2 linked regions of the Alkaliphilus metalliredigens QYMF genome follow. The protein of the gene in region 2 binds, or shares a complex with, the protein of the main gene of each other region. Links are inferred from orthologs where the notes say so. Each region holds a gene or a part of one and is shown on either strand. Other genes may lie near its edges.

Region 1 (6,511 bases), 900 kb from region 2 along the record:
GAACTACTTTGCATCCGCGTATTAGGCGGAACAAGGAGAAGATACGCAAATGTTGGAGATGTAATTGTTTGTTCTGTTAAAAGTGCAACACCAGGCGGAGTTGTAAAAAAAGGTGAAGTTGTTAAAGCGGTTGTTGTAAGGACAGTCAGCACTACAAGAAGAAAAGACGGAACTTACATTAAATTTGATGAAAATGCTGCGGTTATAATCAAAGATGACAAGCAAATGGTGGGAACACGTATCTTTGGTCCGGTAACTAGAGAATTAAGAGATAGAGACTTTATGAAGATCGTATCCTTAGCTCCAGAAGTATTATAGTCGAGGAGGTGTTACGAATGCACGTTAAAAAAGACGATATAGTAGTTGTAATTAGTGGAAAAGATAAAGGCAAAAAGGGAAAGATTTTACACGCAATCCCTAAAAAAGAACGTATCATTGTTGAAGGTGTCAACATGGTCACAAAGCATCAAAAGCCGACTCAACAGAGTCAACAAGGTGGAATTATAAAGCAAGAAGCAGCAATTCATGTGTCGAATGTTTTACTTTGGGATAAAAAAGCTAACCAAGGTGTTAGAGCAGGACATAAAGTATTAGAAAACGGTGAAAAAGTAAGAGTAAGTAAAAAGACTGGAGAAGTTTTAGACTAATCCAAGGGTTAATGAAGGGAGGTACGTTTAATTATGGCTAGAATTAAAGATAAATATAGAAATGAAGTTGCACCAGCGATGATGGAGAAATTTGGATATAAAAGTGTTATGCAAATACCCCGATTAGAAAAGATCATTATTAATATGGGTCTAGGCCAAGCTAAAGAGAATCAAAAAGAACTGGAAATTGCAGTCAAAGAGCTTGGTATCATTGCAGGACAAAAGCCTATCACCACTAAAGCAAAGAAGTCAGTGGCGAACTTCAAAGTAAGAGAAGGAATGGCAGTAGGAGCAAAAACAACTTTACGAGGCGAAAAAATGTACGAATTTGCTGATCGTCTAATTAATATTGCGTTACCAAGGGTTCGTGACTTCAGAGGAGTCAATCCTAATTCTTTTGATGGAAGAGGAAATTATGCCCTGGGGGTTAAAGAACAATTAATTTTCCCTGAAATCGAGTACGATAAAGTTGATAAAGTTCGAGGAATGGATATTATCCTCGTTACAACTGCAAATTCTGATGAAGAGTCAAGAGAACTGTTAAGACTATTAGGAATGCCTTTTACAAAGTAGGGTAAGGAGGGAAAATTTAGTGGCTAAGAAATCTCTTAAAATTAAACAAGCGAGAACACAAAAGTATAGTACCAGAGAATATAGTAGATGTAAAATTTGTGGGAGACCTCATGCTTACTTGAGAAAATTTGGTGTTTGCCGTATCTGCTTTAGAGAATTAGCATATAAGGGACAAATTCCAGGTGTCAGAAAAGCAAGCTGGTAGGAATTAGGAAGGAGGGTTTTAGTATGACGATGACAGATCCAATTGCAGATATGTTAACACGTATTAGAAATGCAAGTGCTGTAAAGCATGACACGGTAGATGTACCTGCTTCAAATATGAAGAAGGATATTGCGAACATCCTTTTAAATGAAGGATTTATCAAGGGATTTGATGTAATCGAAGATGGGAAACAAGGAATCTTAAGATTACAATTAAAATATGGTCAAAGTAAAGAACGTGTAATTACAGGCATTAAGAGAATTTCTAAGCCTGGATTAAAGGTATATGCGAAAAGGGATGAAATCCCAAGAGTATTAGGTGGACTAGGAATTGCGATTATCTCTACATCAAAAGGAATCACAACTGACAAAGTTGCTAGAAAAGAAGGCGTTGGTGGAGAAGTAATTGCATACATCTGGTAATCGCAATTCACGTACAAGGAGGTGCAAGTATGTCAAGAATAGGTTTAAAACCAATTGAAGTTCCACAGGGAGTAGAAATAACAGTTGATGAAAAAAACATCGTGACTGTCAAGGGACCTAATGGTCAATTGAGTGAGAAAATTCACAGAGATATCACAGTTGAAACAGAAGCAAATGTGATTAATGTTGTTAGACCAACTGAGAATAAAAAACACAAGTCATTACACGGACTATCAAGAACACTTGTTGCGAACATGGTTGAAGGCGTAACAAAGGGTTATGAAAAAAAGCTAGAATTAGTCGGTGTTGGATATAGAGCGACAATGCAAGGAAAGAAGCTTGTATTAAGTTTAGGATTTTCACATCCGGTAGAGATTGATCAACCAGAAGGATTAACAATTGAAGTACCTTCTCAAACCCAAGTTACCGTAAAGGGAATCGATAAGCAACAAGTAGGAAACTTTGCAGCTAAGATTAGAGAATACAGAAAGCCTGAGCCTTACAAGGGAAAAGGAGTCCGTTATGCGGGCGAAGTCGTTAGACGTAAGGAAGGTAAGACAGGTAAGTAATAGAAGGGAGTGAGCTTAGGTGTTAAAGAAAGTGAGTAAAAACACAAATAGACAAGGTCGTCATCAAAGAGTCCGTAATAAAATTACTGGAACCTCTCAGCGTCCGAGATTGAACGTATATAGAAGTTTAAATCATATCTATGCTCAAGTCATCGATGACGTTGCTGGAATCACTTTAGTGGCTGCTTCAACATTAGATGAAGCAATCAAGTCACAAGTTGAAGCAAGTGGCAATCAAGATGCTGCAAAGCTAGTTGGTGAATTAGTTGGTAAGAGAGCATTAGAAAAAGGAGTTAGTACTGTAACTTTTGATCGTGGAGGATACATTTATCACGGTAGAGTGAAGGCTTTAGCAGATGGTGCTAGAGAAGCTGGCTTGAAGTTCTAAACAGTCTAAAAAGAAGGAGGGAAATCAATGCAATTTAATAAAAGAATTGATGCAAATCAACTTGACATGAAAGAACAAGTGGTTGATATAAGACGTGTTACTAAAGTTGTTAAAGGTGGTAGAAACTTTAGATTCGCAGCTTTAGTCGTTGTTGGTGACGAGAACGGACATGTTGGAGTTGGAACAGGTAAAGCAATGGAAATTCCAGATGCGATCCGCAAAGGAATCCAAGCTGCTAAGAAAAACTTGCTTCTAGTCCCAACTGTAGGCACAACAGTTCCGCATGAAGTAATTGGTCATTTTGGAGCTGGAAATGTATTGATTATGCCTGCGAAAGAAGGTACTGGTATCATTGCTGGTGGACCTGTTCGTGCTGTCTTAGAGTTAGCAGGCATTAAAGACGTAAGAGCGAAGTCTTTAGGAACAAACAACTCTAGAAATATGGTAAGTGCTACAATGGACGGATTAAGACAACTTAAAAGAGCTGAAGATGTAGCAAAGCTAAGAGGAAAATCAGTGGAAGAACTCTTAGGTTAGGAGGGTTGAAACCATGGCAGAGACAATTAAAATCAAATTAGTTAAAAGTAAAATAGGAACACTTCCGAAGCAGAGACAAAATCTCGAAGCTTTAGGATTGAAAAAGATTGGGCAAGTTGTTGAACAAAAAGATAATCCTCAGATAAGAGGAATGATCGATAAAGTAAGTCACTTAGTACAAGTGATTGAATAAGAACTGAGGAGGTGTGGACATGAAATTACATGAGCTTAAACCTGCTAAGGGTGCAGTAAAAGAAGTAAAAAGAAAAGGTAGAGGTCGTGCAACTGGTAATGGCAAAACTGCTGGTAGAGGTCATAACGGACAAAATTCCAGAAGTGGCGGTGGCGTACGAATCGGTTTCGAAGGTGGACAAATGCCTCTAGCTAGAAGACTACCTAAGCGAGGTTTCACAAATATATTTGCAAAAGTGTACAATGAAGTCAATGTTGATGTATTAAATAAGTTCGAAGACGGAACAACAATTACCCCAGAATTCCTTAAGGAAATGGGCGTAATCAAGCAAATAGAAAAGAATGGCGTAAAGATCCTTGGCAATGGCAACTTAGAGAAGAACTTAACAATTAAGGCCCAAAAGTTCACTAAGTCAGCTGCTGAAAAAATTGAAGCTGCTGGAGGAAAGGCAGAGGTGATTTAAGGTGATAACAACCCTAAGAAATGCTTGGAAAATTCCAGATTTAAGAGGGAAGATTCTTTACACCATGATGATGCTAGTCATTTTCCGTCTTGGCTCAGTGATTCCTGTACCAGGAATTGATATTGAGGTAGTAAGAAATATTGTTGGTAATGCACAGTTATTTTCTTTGTTAGATTTATTTTCCGGTGGTGCTTTTGGTAACATGACTATCTTTGCATTGAGTATCACACCTTATATTACTGCTTCAATTATTATGCAGCTTCTTACGATTGCAATCCCAGCTTTAGAGGAATTGTCAAAAGAAGGAGAAGAAGGACGGAAGAAGATCGCTCAATACCAAAGATACGGTACGGTGGTGTTAGCACTAATCCAAGCAACTGGAATTAGTATTGGCCTTTTCAGACAAGCACTGATTCAAACAGATGCTTTTAGTATAATTGTTGTTATTTTAACCTTGACTGCAGGAACCGCGTTCCTAATGTGGTTAGGGGAGCAAATCACAGAAAAAGGAATTGGTAATGGAATTTCATTGCTCATCTTTGCAGGAATCGTTTCTCGTGTTCCTGACAGTGTGTATAGAACCTACGTTTTAGCACAGCAGGGTGAGATTTCAATCATTTCTATTATTGCATTTCTTGCGATTGCAGTACTTGTTATCGCAGCTGTTGTATTGATTACTGAAGGCGTTAGAAAAATACCAGTACAATATGCAAAGCGCGTTGTTGGAAGAAAAATGTATGGTGGACAAAGTTCACATATTCCATTGAAAGTGAACCAAGCAGGGGTAATTCCGGTTATCTTTGCAATGTCACTATTATCCTTCCCACAAATCGTTGGTTCCTTTTTTCCTGGAAGTGGATTTGAAGGATTTGTAAATCGTTTCCTAACACCATCTACAGGAATGGGTACATTTATTTATGTCATGATGCAAGCAGTATTAATTATTTTCTTCACGTATTTCTATACAGCGGTTACATTTAATCCTGCTGAAGTAGCAACGAATATGAAGAAAAATGGAGGTTTTATTCCTGGGATCAGACCTGGAAAGCCAACATCTGATTATCTAAACCGTGTGTTAACAAGAATCACATTAGCCGGTGCTTGCTTCCTAGCGACAATTGCAGTCTTACCAATCGCATTGAGTCAATTAATTGGCATGCAAACAGCATTTGGTGGTACCGCACTATTGATTGTTGTTGGGGTTGCATTAGAAACAATGAAGCAAGTTGAAGCACAAATGTTAATGAGACATTATCAAGGATTTTTAAAATAAAGGAATCAAGGGGGGTTAACCCCCTGAATCTAATTTTATACCGGGAGATGGTAAAATGAGATTGCTTTTACTTGGACCACCGAGTGCCGGCAAAGGTACTCAAGCTTCGGGGATTGTAAACAAGTATCATATTCCACATATTTCAACCGGTGATATGCTAAGATCTAATATTAAGCAGGGTACAGCCTTAGGGAATAAGGCAAAGGAATATATGGACCAAGGATTGCTTGTCCCAGATGAACTTGTTGTTGCAATTGTTGAAGATCGATTGCAGCAAGATGACTGCCAAGAAGGTTTTCTGTTAGATGGTTTTCCAAGAACTGTCGTTCAAGCAAAAGCATTAGATGATGTACTGGACAAAATGGGAGTCACCCTAGACAAAGTTGTGAGCATCGAAGTCCCTAAGGGAACCTTAGTGGAACGAGCTGTTGGACGAAGAATGTGTAAAGAGTGTGGCGCTACCTACCATATATTATTTAACCCGCCAACTAAAGCGGATCAATGTGATAAATGCGGTGGACAGCTGTATCAGAGAGATGATGACACTGAGAAAACTGTTACTAAACGAATTTCAGTTTATTTGGATGAAACAGAGCCTTTAATTGAATATTATTTAAAGCAAGGTCAGCTAGTGACAATTGAAGGGCAACAAGAAATTGGAAAAGTCTTTATAGACATCGTTGAAGCTTTAGGGAGAGATTAATTATGATCTATCTTAAGTCTCGACAAGAAATAGAAATCATGCGTGAAGCTGGCAGAATTGTTGCTGAAACCCATGAACTGCTAAAAGAAGCAATTAAGCCAGGCATAACAACAAAAGAGCTTGATGAAATTGCTGAGGCTCATATTATAAGCAGAGGGGCAACACCTGCCTTTAAGGGTTATGGTGGTTTTCCGGCTAGTATATGTGCATCAGTTAATCACGAAGTAGTGCATGGAATCCCTGGATTAAAACGACTTGAAGATGGTGATATTATTAGTATAGATATCGGAGCATTCTATCAAGGTTATTGCGGCGATGCTGCTAAAACCCACGGAGTAGGAAATCTTAGTGAAAAACCCCAGAAACTGATAGACGTAACCCGTCATAGTTTTTATGAGGGAATTCAATTTGCTAAAGAGGGCTATCGGCTCTCAGATATATCTCATGCCATACAAAGCTATGTGGAGTCCTACGGATTTTCTGTAGTACGAAACTATGTGGGACACGGCATCGGCAGTAAGATGCACGAAGAACCGCA
Region 2 (7,809 bases):
GAAGAAGACATTGACGGTGCCCTAGTAGGCGGTGCTAGCTTAAAAGCAGATGCATTTTTAGGAATTGTGAATTTCTAGAGAGGAAGAGATAAATGAAAAATCCTGTTGCATTAGTGATATTAGATGGTTTAGGAAATCGAGAAGGTGAGTTGGGCAATGCAGTGAAGAAGGCCAACTTACCTAATTACCACAGGTTGATGAGTCAATATCCCCATACGGAAGTTGAAGCCAGTGGTTTAGCAGTCGGGCTACCTGAAGGTCAAATGGGTAATTCGGAGGTAGGACATTTGAATATTGGAGCTGGAAGAGTTGTTTATCAGGAATTGACGCGGATCTCTCGAGCCATAGAAACTGGAGACTTTTTTAAAAATGAGCACTTTTTAAAACTACTTAGAAAATTAAAAACCAGTGGAAAAGCATTACATCTCATGGGTCTGGTTTCAGACGGAGGCGTACATAGTCACATGAATCATATTGTGGCGTTACTAAAGCTTGCGAAACGAGAAGGGCTAAAGCGAGTTTGCCTTCATTGCTTTCTTGATGGGAGAGATACACCACCCCAAAGTGGTCTGGATTATATCAAAAGCCTAGAAGCCAGTATAGCAGAAATTGGAGTGGGACGAATCGTTACCATTTCTGGACGCTACTATGCAATGGATCGAGATCAAAGATGGGAAAGAGTACAGCAGGCCTACGATGCCATGACTCTGGGCAAAGGAAGACTAGCTGAAGGGGCAATCACTGCAGTGGAGATGGCCTATTCATTAAAGGAAACAGATGAGTTTGTAATCCCAACTGTGATTCCAAATGATGAGGGAGAGTTTGAACTCATAGAGCCTGATGACGGCATCATTTTCTTTAACTTTAGACCGGATCGTGCCAGAGAAATGACCCGAGCCCTAATGGATGAAACCTTCGAAGGATTCAAAAGAGAAAAAGGATACTTCTCCTTAAACTTTGTATCCATGACTTCATATGATAAGACCATTGAAAATGCAGAGGTAGCATATCCGCCACAAAGCTTAGCAAACACATTAGGTGAATACATATCAAAGCAAGGCATAAAGCAGTTGAGAATGGCAGAAACGGAAAAATATGCACATGTGACCTTCTTCTTTAACGGTGGTGTGGAAATAGCAAATATAGGAGAACAACGAAAACTTGTACCCTCTCCTAAGGTAGCAACCTATGACCTGCAGCCAGAGATGAGTGCCTATGAGCTAACAGAAGAATTAATAAAAGAAATAGACAAAGATCAATATGACTTTATTGTGGTTAATTTCGCTAATCCTGACATGGTTGGCCATACGGGAATCGAAATTGCTGTGATCAAGGCATTAGAAACAGTAGATGAATGCTTAGGTAAGGTTATTGATAAACTAATTGAAAAGGGTGGCAAAGCCATTGTGACTTCAGATCATGGAAACGCAGAGGAAATGATTGATGAAGTGACAGGTGGACCCGTAACTTCCCATACAATAAACCCTGTACCATTAATCCTAGTAGGAGAAGAACAAACATCTTTAAGAGACGATGGGAAGTTGTGTGACATTGCCCCTACTCTACTAGAGATGATGAACTTATCAAAGCCACTAGAAATGACTGGGAAGAGCTTAATTAAAAAATAATTGGAAATTTGAGAGGAGAGAAACACATGACAATTATTAGTGATGTTTATGCAAGAGAAGTATTAGATTCAAGAGGGAATCCAACAATTGAAGTAGAGGTATACTTAGAAAGTGGTGTCTTGGGGAGAGCCATTGTCCCTTCAGGGGCATCCACTGGTGCATTTGAAGCCGTAGAATTAAGAGATGGAGATAAGGGACGTTACTTAGGAAAAGGTGTGTTAAAGGCAGTAGAAAATGTAAATGACATCATTGCTCCAGAAATTACAGGATTAGATGCATTAGATCAAGTGGCTATTGATAAAATAATGCTTGATTTAGATGGTACACCCAATAAAGCAAAACTTGGAGCCAATGCAATTTTAGGAGTTTCTATGGCTGTTGCAAAGGCAGCTGCTGAAGCCTTAGACATTCCTTTATTCCAATACTTAGGTGGCGTTAACGCAAAGCAGCTTCCAGTACCAATGATGAATATCTTAAACGGTGGTTCTCATGCTGATAATAATGTGGATATTCAAGAATTCATGGTGATGCCAGTTGGTGCTAAAACCTTTAAGGAAGCATTAAGAATGGGTACGGAAATATATCATAATCTAAAGGATGTTTTAAAAAGCAAGGGATTAGCCACAGGTGTAGGTGATGAAGGTGGATTTGCACCAAACCTATCCTCCAATGAAGAAGCACTACAAATTATTATGGAAGCAATCGAAGCAGCAGGATATAAGCCTGGGGTGGACATCAAGTTAGCCTTGGATGTTGCAGCAACAGAGTTTTATGACGAAGATGAAAAATTATACAAATTAACAGGTGAAGGTGTGACTAAAACGGCTGAAGAGATGGTAGACTTTTATGAAGCCTTAGTGAAGAAGTATCCAATTGTTTCAATTGAAGATGGTCTAAGCGAGGACGATTGGGAAGGTTGGAGAGTCATGACTGAAAGACTTGGAGATAACATTCAAATCGTTGGAGATGATTTATTTGTTACAAATACAGAACGACTAAAAAAGGGAATTCAAACAAAAACAGCCAATTCAATCTTAGTGAAATTAAATCAAATTGGAACCATTACAGAAACATTAGATGCCATTGAAATGGCCAAAAGAGCAGGATATACCACAGTCATCTCACACAGATCTGGTGAAACTGAGGATGCAACCATAGCTGACATAGCTGTAGCAGTTAATGCAGGCCAGATTAAGACCGGTGCACCAGCAAGAACGGATCGAGTAGCAAAATACAATCAGTTATTAAGAATTGAAGATATGCTAGGATTTACTGGACAATATATTGGAAACGAAGTGTTTTACAATATTAAAAAATAGTGTTAATATTAAGATGAGTGATGAGTAACTAAAATAGTTGCCATCATGCTAAAACTAGGTGCGTGTGCTTATTTTAGAGAGTAACCTATGAATGATGTTCAATAATGACAGAATAAAAATCACCGTAAATACCAATAATGAGTAAAAATACTCTTTATTGGTATTTACCTATTATTGGCTTTAGTTATGTAAAATGAATAATTAGGTTGATTTTTGTAAGCTTACTATGTTAAAATATGTATGTCAATCCCTTGATAGGAGGTGGAAAAATATGAGAATGTTTTTAATGATTCTTCAAGTCATCGCAAGCCTAGTACTTATTGGAAGTATTTTAATGCAATCTGGTAAAGGTGCAGGTCTTTCTGGAGCCATTTCAGGAGGCGGAGGCGCTGAGCAAATGTGGGGTAAAAAAGGTAAAGGTTATGAAGGAATGCTGAGCAAAGTCACAAAAGTGGGTGCAGTGATGTTTATCGTTGTGGCGGTTTTATTAGTTACAATTCAATAATGAGCATTATGAAGACTAATAAAGACTAAGGACTAAATAAAAAAGTAAATAACAGGAGGAACATAATAAATGGACTACTTGATATTGGCACCGATTGTAGGTGTGATAGCACTAATTTTCGCTTACATCCTTGCGGGGAAAATCAACGCGGTTGAAGCGGGCACTGACAGAATGAAGGAAATCGCTTCCTACATTCAAGAAGGCTCCATGGCTTTTTTAACAAGAGAGTATAAGAGTCTTGTTATTTTTGTAGTTGTACTATTTGTCGTATTAGGACTTGCAATTGGCTGGTGGACAGCAATTTGTTTCTTAATAGGTGCACTATTTTCAGCATTAGCTGGATTTTTTGGTATGCAAGTGGCAACAAAGGCAAATGTACGTACTGCCAATGGTGCTAGAGTAGGTGGTATGAACAAAGCACTAAGTGTTGCTTTTTCAGGTGGCGCTGTAATGGGAATGTCAGTAGTTGGACTTGGACTCTTGGGGATTGGAACACTATACTTAGTGATCTCTAATGTAACTGGAGATGCCGTGGAAGCTGCAGAAATCATAACTGGATTTGCATTAGGAGCATCTTCAATTGCTCTATTTGCCCGTGTGGGTGGCGGTATTTTCACTAAGGCTGCGGATGTTGGTGCAGACCTAGTAGGTAAAGTAGAAGCAGGAATTCCAGAGGACGATCCAAGAAACCCAGCGGTAATTGCGGATAATGTTGGGGACAATGTAGGAGACGTTGCTGGAATGGGTGCCGATTTATTTGAATCTTACGTTGGGTCAATTATTTCTGCCATTGCTTTAGGATTATTAGCATATGGATCAAACGGAGCATTATTTCCATTATTATTAGCAGCTATAGGAATCATTGCATCTATCATAGGAACTTTCTTTGTAAAAGGTGATGAAAATAGTGACCCTCATAAGTCTTTAAAAATGGGGACATATGTAAGTGGTGGGATCACAGTTATTGCGGCTTACTTTTTAAGCCAAATGCTATTAGGTTCGATTACAGGCTTTTTAGCAGTTGTCACAGGATTAATCGTAGGATTAGCCATTGGACAAGTAACTGAAATTTACACATCTGCAGAATTTAAGCACGTTCAAAAAATAGCTGACCAAAGTGAAACAGGAGCAGCAACAACCATTATTAGTGGACTAGCAGTGGGTATGGCTTCTACAGCATGGCCAATTCTAATCCTTGCGGTTGGTATCTTAGTTGCACATGGTGTAGCTGGATTATATGGTATTGCTTTAGCAGCAGTAGGAATGCTTGCCACAGCAGGTATGACCATCGCAGTAGATGCCTATGGGCCCATCGCTGACAACGCTGGTGGAATTGCTGAAATGTGTGATCTTCCTAAGGAAGTAAGACAAATTACAGATAAGCTGGATGCTGTTGGAAACACAACTGCAGCCATTGGCAAAGGGTTTGCAATTGGATCTGCTGCACTAACAGCACTTGCATTATTCGCAACCTATACAGCAGCAGTAAACTTAGAAATCATCAACTTAACAAGTCCTTCTGTTATTGCGGGAATGTTAATTGGTGGAATGCTGCCATTCTTATTCTCTGCTCTAACAATGGAAGCAGTAGGAAAAGCTGCTTTTGAAATGATTGAAGAAGTAAGAAGACAATTTAGAGATATTCCTGGAATTATGGAAGGAACTGCAACACCTGAGTACGCTAAATGCGTAGATATCAGTACAGCAGCAGCATTAAGAGAGATGATTATTCCTGGCGTACTAGCTGTAGTGGCACCAATCGCTACCGGTGTACTTTTAGGAACAGAAGCTGTCGGTGGATTGCTTGCAGGAGCCCTAGTTGCTGGCGTATTAATGGCGATTATGATGGCTAATGCTGGTGGTGCATGGGACAATGCTAAAAAGTATATAGAAGAAGGACATCACGGTGGAAAGGGTAGCGAACCTCACAAGGCCGCAGTTGTTGGAGATACAGTAGGAGATCCATTTAAGGATACATCTGGACCTTCAATTAACATCCTAATTAAGTTAATGACAATTGTGTCAGTTGTGTTCGCACCATTATTCTTACGATATGGTGGATTGTTAGGAAAATTCTTCGAGTAAACTAAAAACTAAGAGTCCTTAATCCTTGAGGTTAAGGGCTCTTTTTATGTGTGCCCTATGATAGAATACTTATTTTATTAAAGGTGAAGGTGTAAAGGAGTGGAAATGTTATGATCAAAGAATTTGCCAGTGCGTACAGTACAAGTGAGATTATCTACGGAAGTTATTTACTACTGATTAACTTCAGTTCCTTTATTTTAGTGTTCATCGATAAAAGAAAGGCAGAAAAAAAAGAATGGCGTATCAAGGAGGTGAGTTTGCTATTAATGGCTTTGGCGGGTGGAGGCGCAGGTGTGTTGATTGGAATGGTACTCTTAAAGCATAAAACCCATAAAAAGAAATTTACCATGGGAATTCCTTGTATTTACTTGTTGAATCAAATCATGCATCTGCTCATTTACTATTCCCTTAGACAATCCTAAATCCTCATGAAATACGACACAATGCAACAGTTTTTTTCATTTCCCGGGAAAAGTGTCAAAATACATAAGAAGCCATAAGAGATGCGAACATTTTGACAGTAGAAAAGAACACCAGATAAACAGGAATTTTCTGTTTATCTTTGAAAAATGATTAATGAATGCATTGAGAAGGGTATAATACTAAAGATAGTGAAATAGAAGTCCTTCACTTTTAGATAGGCACTTTATTAAATCACCATCATGTATAGAGTGTATATCAGATTAGAGGGGCAAGGATGAATTAAGATAGGAGGTTGAAAATTGACAATTAAAGATAAAATAGTAGAGTTTATGCGGGAGTCAGCCTACAGCCCGATGCTTGAAAATGAGTTGATGGAGTCATTAGACATTAATAAAGGTGAATCCAAAGACTTTTCCAAGCTTTTAGACGAGATGGAACAGGAAGGTTTCATTATTAAGACACGTAAAAAAAGATTTGGTGTACCTGAGAGAATGGGGCTGATTGTGGGAAGACTACAAGGACATGTAAAGGGTTTCGGATTTATCATTTCAGATAATCCTGAAGAGGATGATGTCTTTGTGCCTGCTAACCTAATGAATGGCGCCTTACATAATGATCGTGTCATTGCCCGAGTTAGTGTACCAACAACTCAATCCAAAAGATCAGAGGGAGACATTATACGAATACTGGTGCGAGCCAATGAAGAAATTGTGGGAACCTATGAAGATAGTCGAAGTTTTGGGTTTGTGGTAGCAGATGATGTGAAAATTAATGTTGATATTTTTGTATCTAAGAGTGAAGCAAATGGCGCTAAGAATGGCGATAAGGTTGTCTGTGCAATTACCAAATGGCCTGGAGCTCGGAGAAATCCTGAAGGAAAAGTAATTGAAATCATAGGACATAAGGATGATGCAGGAACAGATATTCTAGCCATTATGAGAAAACACAAATTGAACCCTAATTTTCCACAGGCAGTGGAAGCAGAGATTAAAGACTTGCCAGATGAAGTCCCAGATTCCGAAAAGAAAGATCGCGTGGATTTAAGAGATCTACAGATGGTCACCATAGATGGGGCAGACGCCAAGGATCTAGATGATGCAGTCTCTATCGAAAGACTAGAGGAGGGCAACTATCGTCTAGGGGTACATATTGCAGATGTCACCCATTATGTTCGTGAGGAGACAGCCCTAGATAAAGAAGCACTAGCAAGAGCCACCAGTGTCTATTTAGTAGACCGTGTGATTCCAATGCTACCTCGTAAGCTGTCCAATGGACTTTGCAGCTTAAACCCAAAGGTAGACCGACTGGCGTTATCTGTTTTTATGGAAGTGGCTTCAAATGGAAAAGTTGTCAAACATGAAATTGTTGAGAGTATCATTAAGACTGATGAAAGAATGATTTATGAAGAGGTATCAGATATTTTAGAGCATGATGATGCAGAATTAAAACAAAAATACGATTACTTAGTTCAAGATTTTCAATGGATGGAAAAACTAGCAACTATTCTAAGAGGGCGAAGAGAAGAGCGTGGTGCCATTGATTTTGATTTTGATGAATCAAAGGTGTTACTAGATGACAAAGGACGTCCCTATGATGTGAAAAAGCTAGAGCGTCGTGTTGCCAATCGTATTATTGAAGAGTTCATGTTGGTTTGTAATGAGACTGTTGCAGAGCATTTTTATTGGATGAATATTCCCTTTATCTATCGAGTCCATGAGGATCCAAGTGCCGAAAGATTAGAGGAGTTCAATAAATTTATTCATAACTTTGGATATCATTTGAAAGGGCTCACAACAGAAATACATCCAAAGGCCCTCCAAGATCTTTTAAAGAAAATAAAAGGTAAAAA

The links.
Region 1: the proteins of secG (region 2) and secY are in contact, whole or in part, in a crystal structure (PDB 5AWW), measured with the Thermus thermophilus proteins. The link is inferred for Alkaliphilus metalliredigens QYMF from one-to-one orthologs. Residues at the interface, in WP_223903268.1 of Thermus thermophilus: Tyr5, Ile9, Tyr12, Leu13, Ala16, Leu19, Val20, Val23, Leu24, Gln26, Glu27, Pro28, Gln30, Gly31, Ala32, Asp34, Leu35, Met36, Gly37, Gly38, Ser39, Ala40, Asp41, Leu42, Phe43, Ala45, Arg46, Val48, Tyr53, Thr56; in WP_096411648.1 of Thermus thermophilus: Leu14, Gln16, Arg17, Phe20, Ile34, Pro35, Pro37, Ile72, Arg108, Arg109, Asn112, Gln113, Arg116, Ile117, Ile120, Pro145, Gly146, Trp147, Phe152, Phe155, Val156, Val159, Thr160, Val162, Ala163, Gly164, Ala166, Leu167, Trp170, Glu173.

Annotation. Positions count from the first base shown.
Region 1 is NC_009633.1:4,566,427-4,572,937, reverse strand. The notes cover bases 3,308-6,134. They hold secY (preprotein translocase subunit SecY), read left to right. Parts: upstream 3,308-3,998; coding sequence 3,999-5,270; downstream 5,271-6,134. Other genes in these bases: map (type I methionyl aminopeptidase), read left to right, coding at 5,976-6,134; AMET_RS22270 (adenylate kinase), read left to right, coding at 5,326-5,973; rplO (50S ribosomal protein L15), read left to right, coding at 3,554-3,997; rpmD (50S ribosomal protein L30), read left to right, coding at 3,355-3,534; rpsE (30S ribosomal protein S5), read left to right, coding at 3,308-3,341. In the rest of the region: rplN (50S ribosomal protein L14), read left to right, coding at 1-318; rplX (50S ribosomal protein L24), read left to right, coding at 336-647; rplE (50S ribosomal protein L5), read left to right, coding at 681-1,220; AMET_RS22310 (type Z 30S ribosomal protein S14), read left to right, coding at 1,240-1,425; rpsH (30S ribosomal protein S8), read left to right, coding at 1,449-1,847; rplF (50S ribosomal protein L6), read left to right, coding at 1,877-2,416; rplR (50S ribosomal protein L18), read left to right, coding at 2,436-2,804; more of rpsE, read left to right, coding at 2,832-3,307; more of map, read left to right, coding at 6,135-6,511. UniProt on the Bacillus subtilis protein: The central subunit of the protein translocation channel SecYEG. Consists of two halves formed by TMs 1-5 and 6-10.
Region 2 is NC_009633.1:3,662,241-3,670,049, reverse strand. Bases 2,015-4,835 are described here. They hold secG (preprotein translocase subunit SecG), read left to right. Parts: upstream 2,015-3,218; coding sequence 3,219-3,452; downstream 3,453-4,835. Other genes in these bases: AMET_RS17540 (sodium-translocating pyrophosphatase), read left to right, coding at 3,522-4,835; eno (phosphopyruvate hydratase), read left to right, coding at 2,015-2,947. In the rest of the region: tpiA (triose-phosphate isomerase), read left to right, coding at 1-78; gpmI (2,3-bisphosphoglycerate-independent phosphoglycerate mutase), read left to right, coding at 93-1,628; more of eno, read left to right, coding at 1,655-2,014; more of AMET_RS17540, read left to right, coding at 4,836-5,537; AMET_RS17535 (DUF1294 domain-containing protein), read left to right, coding at 5,648-5,959; rnr (ribonuclease R), read left to right, coding at 6,260-7,809. UniProt on the Bacillus subtilis protein: Involved in protein export. Participates in an early event of protein translocation.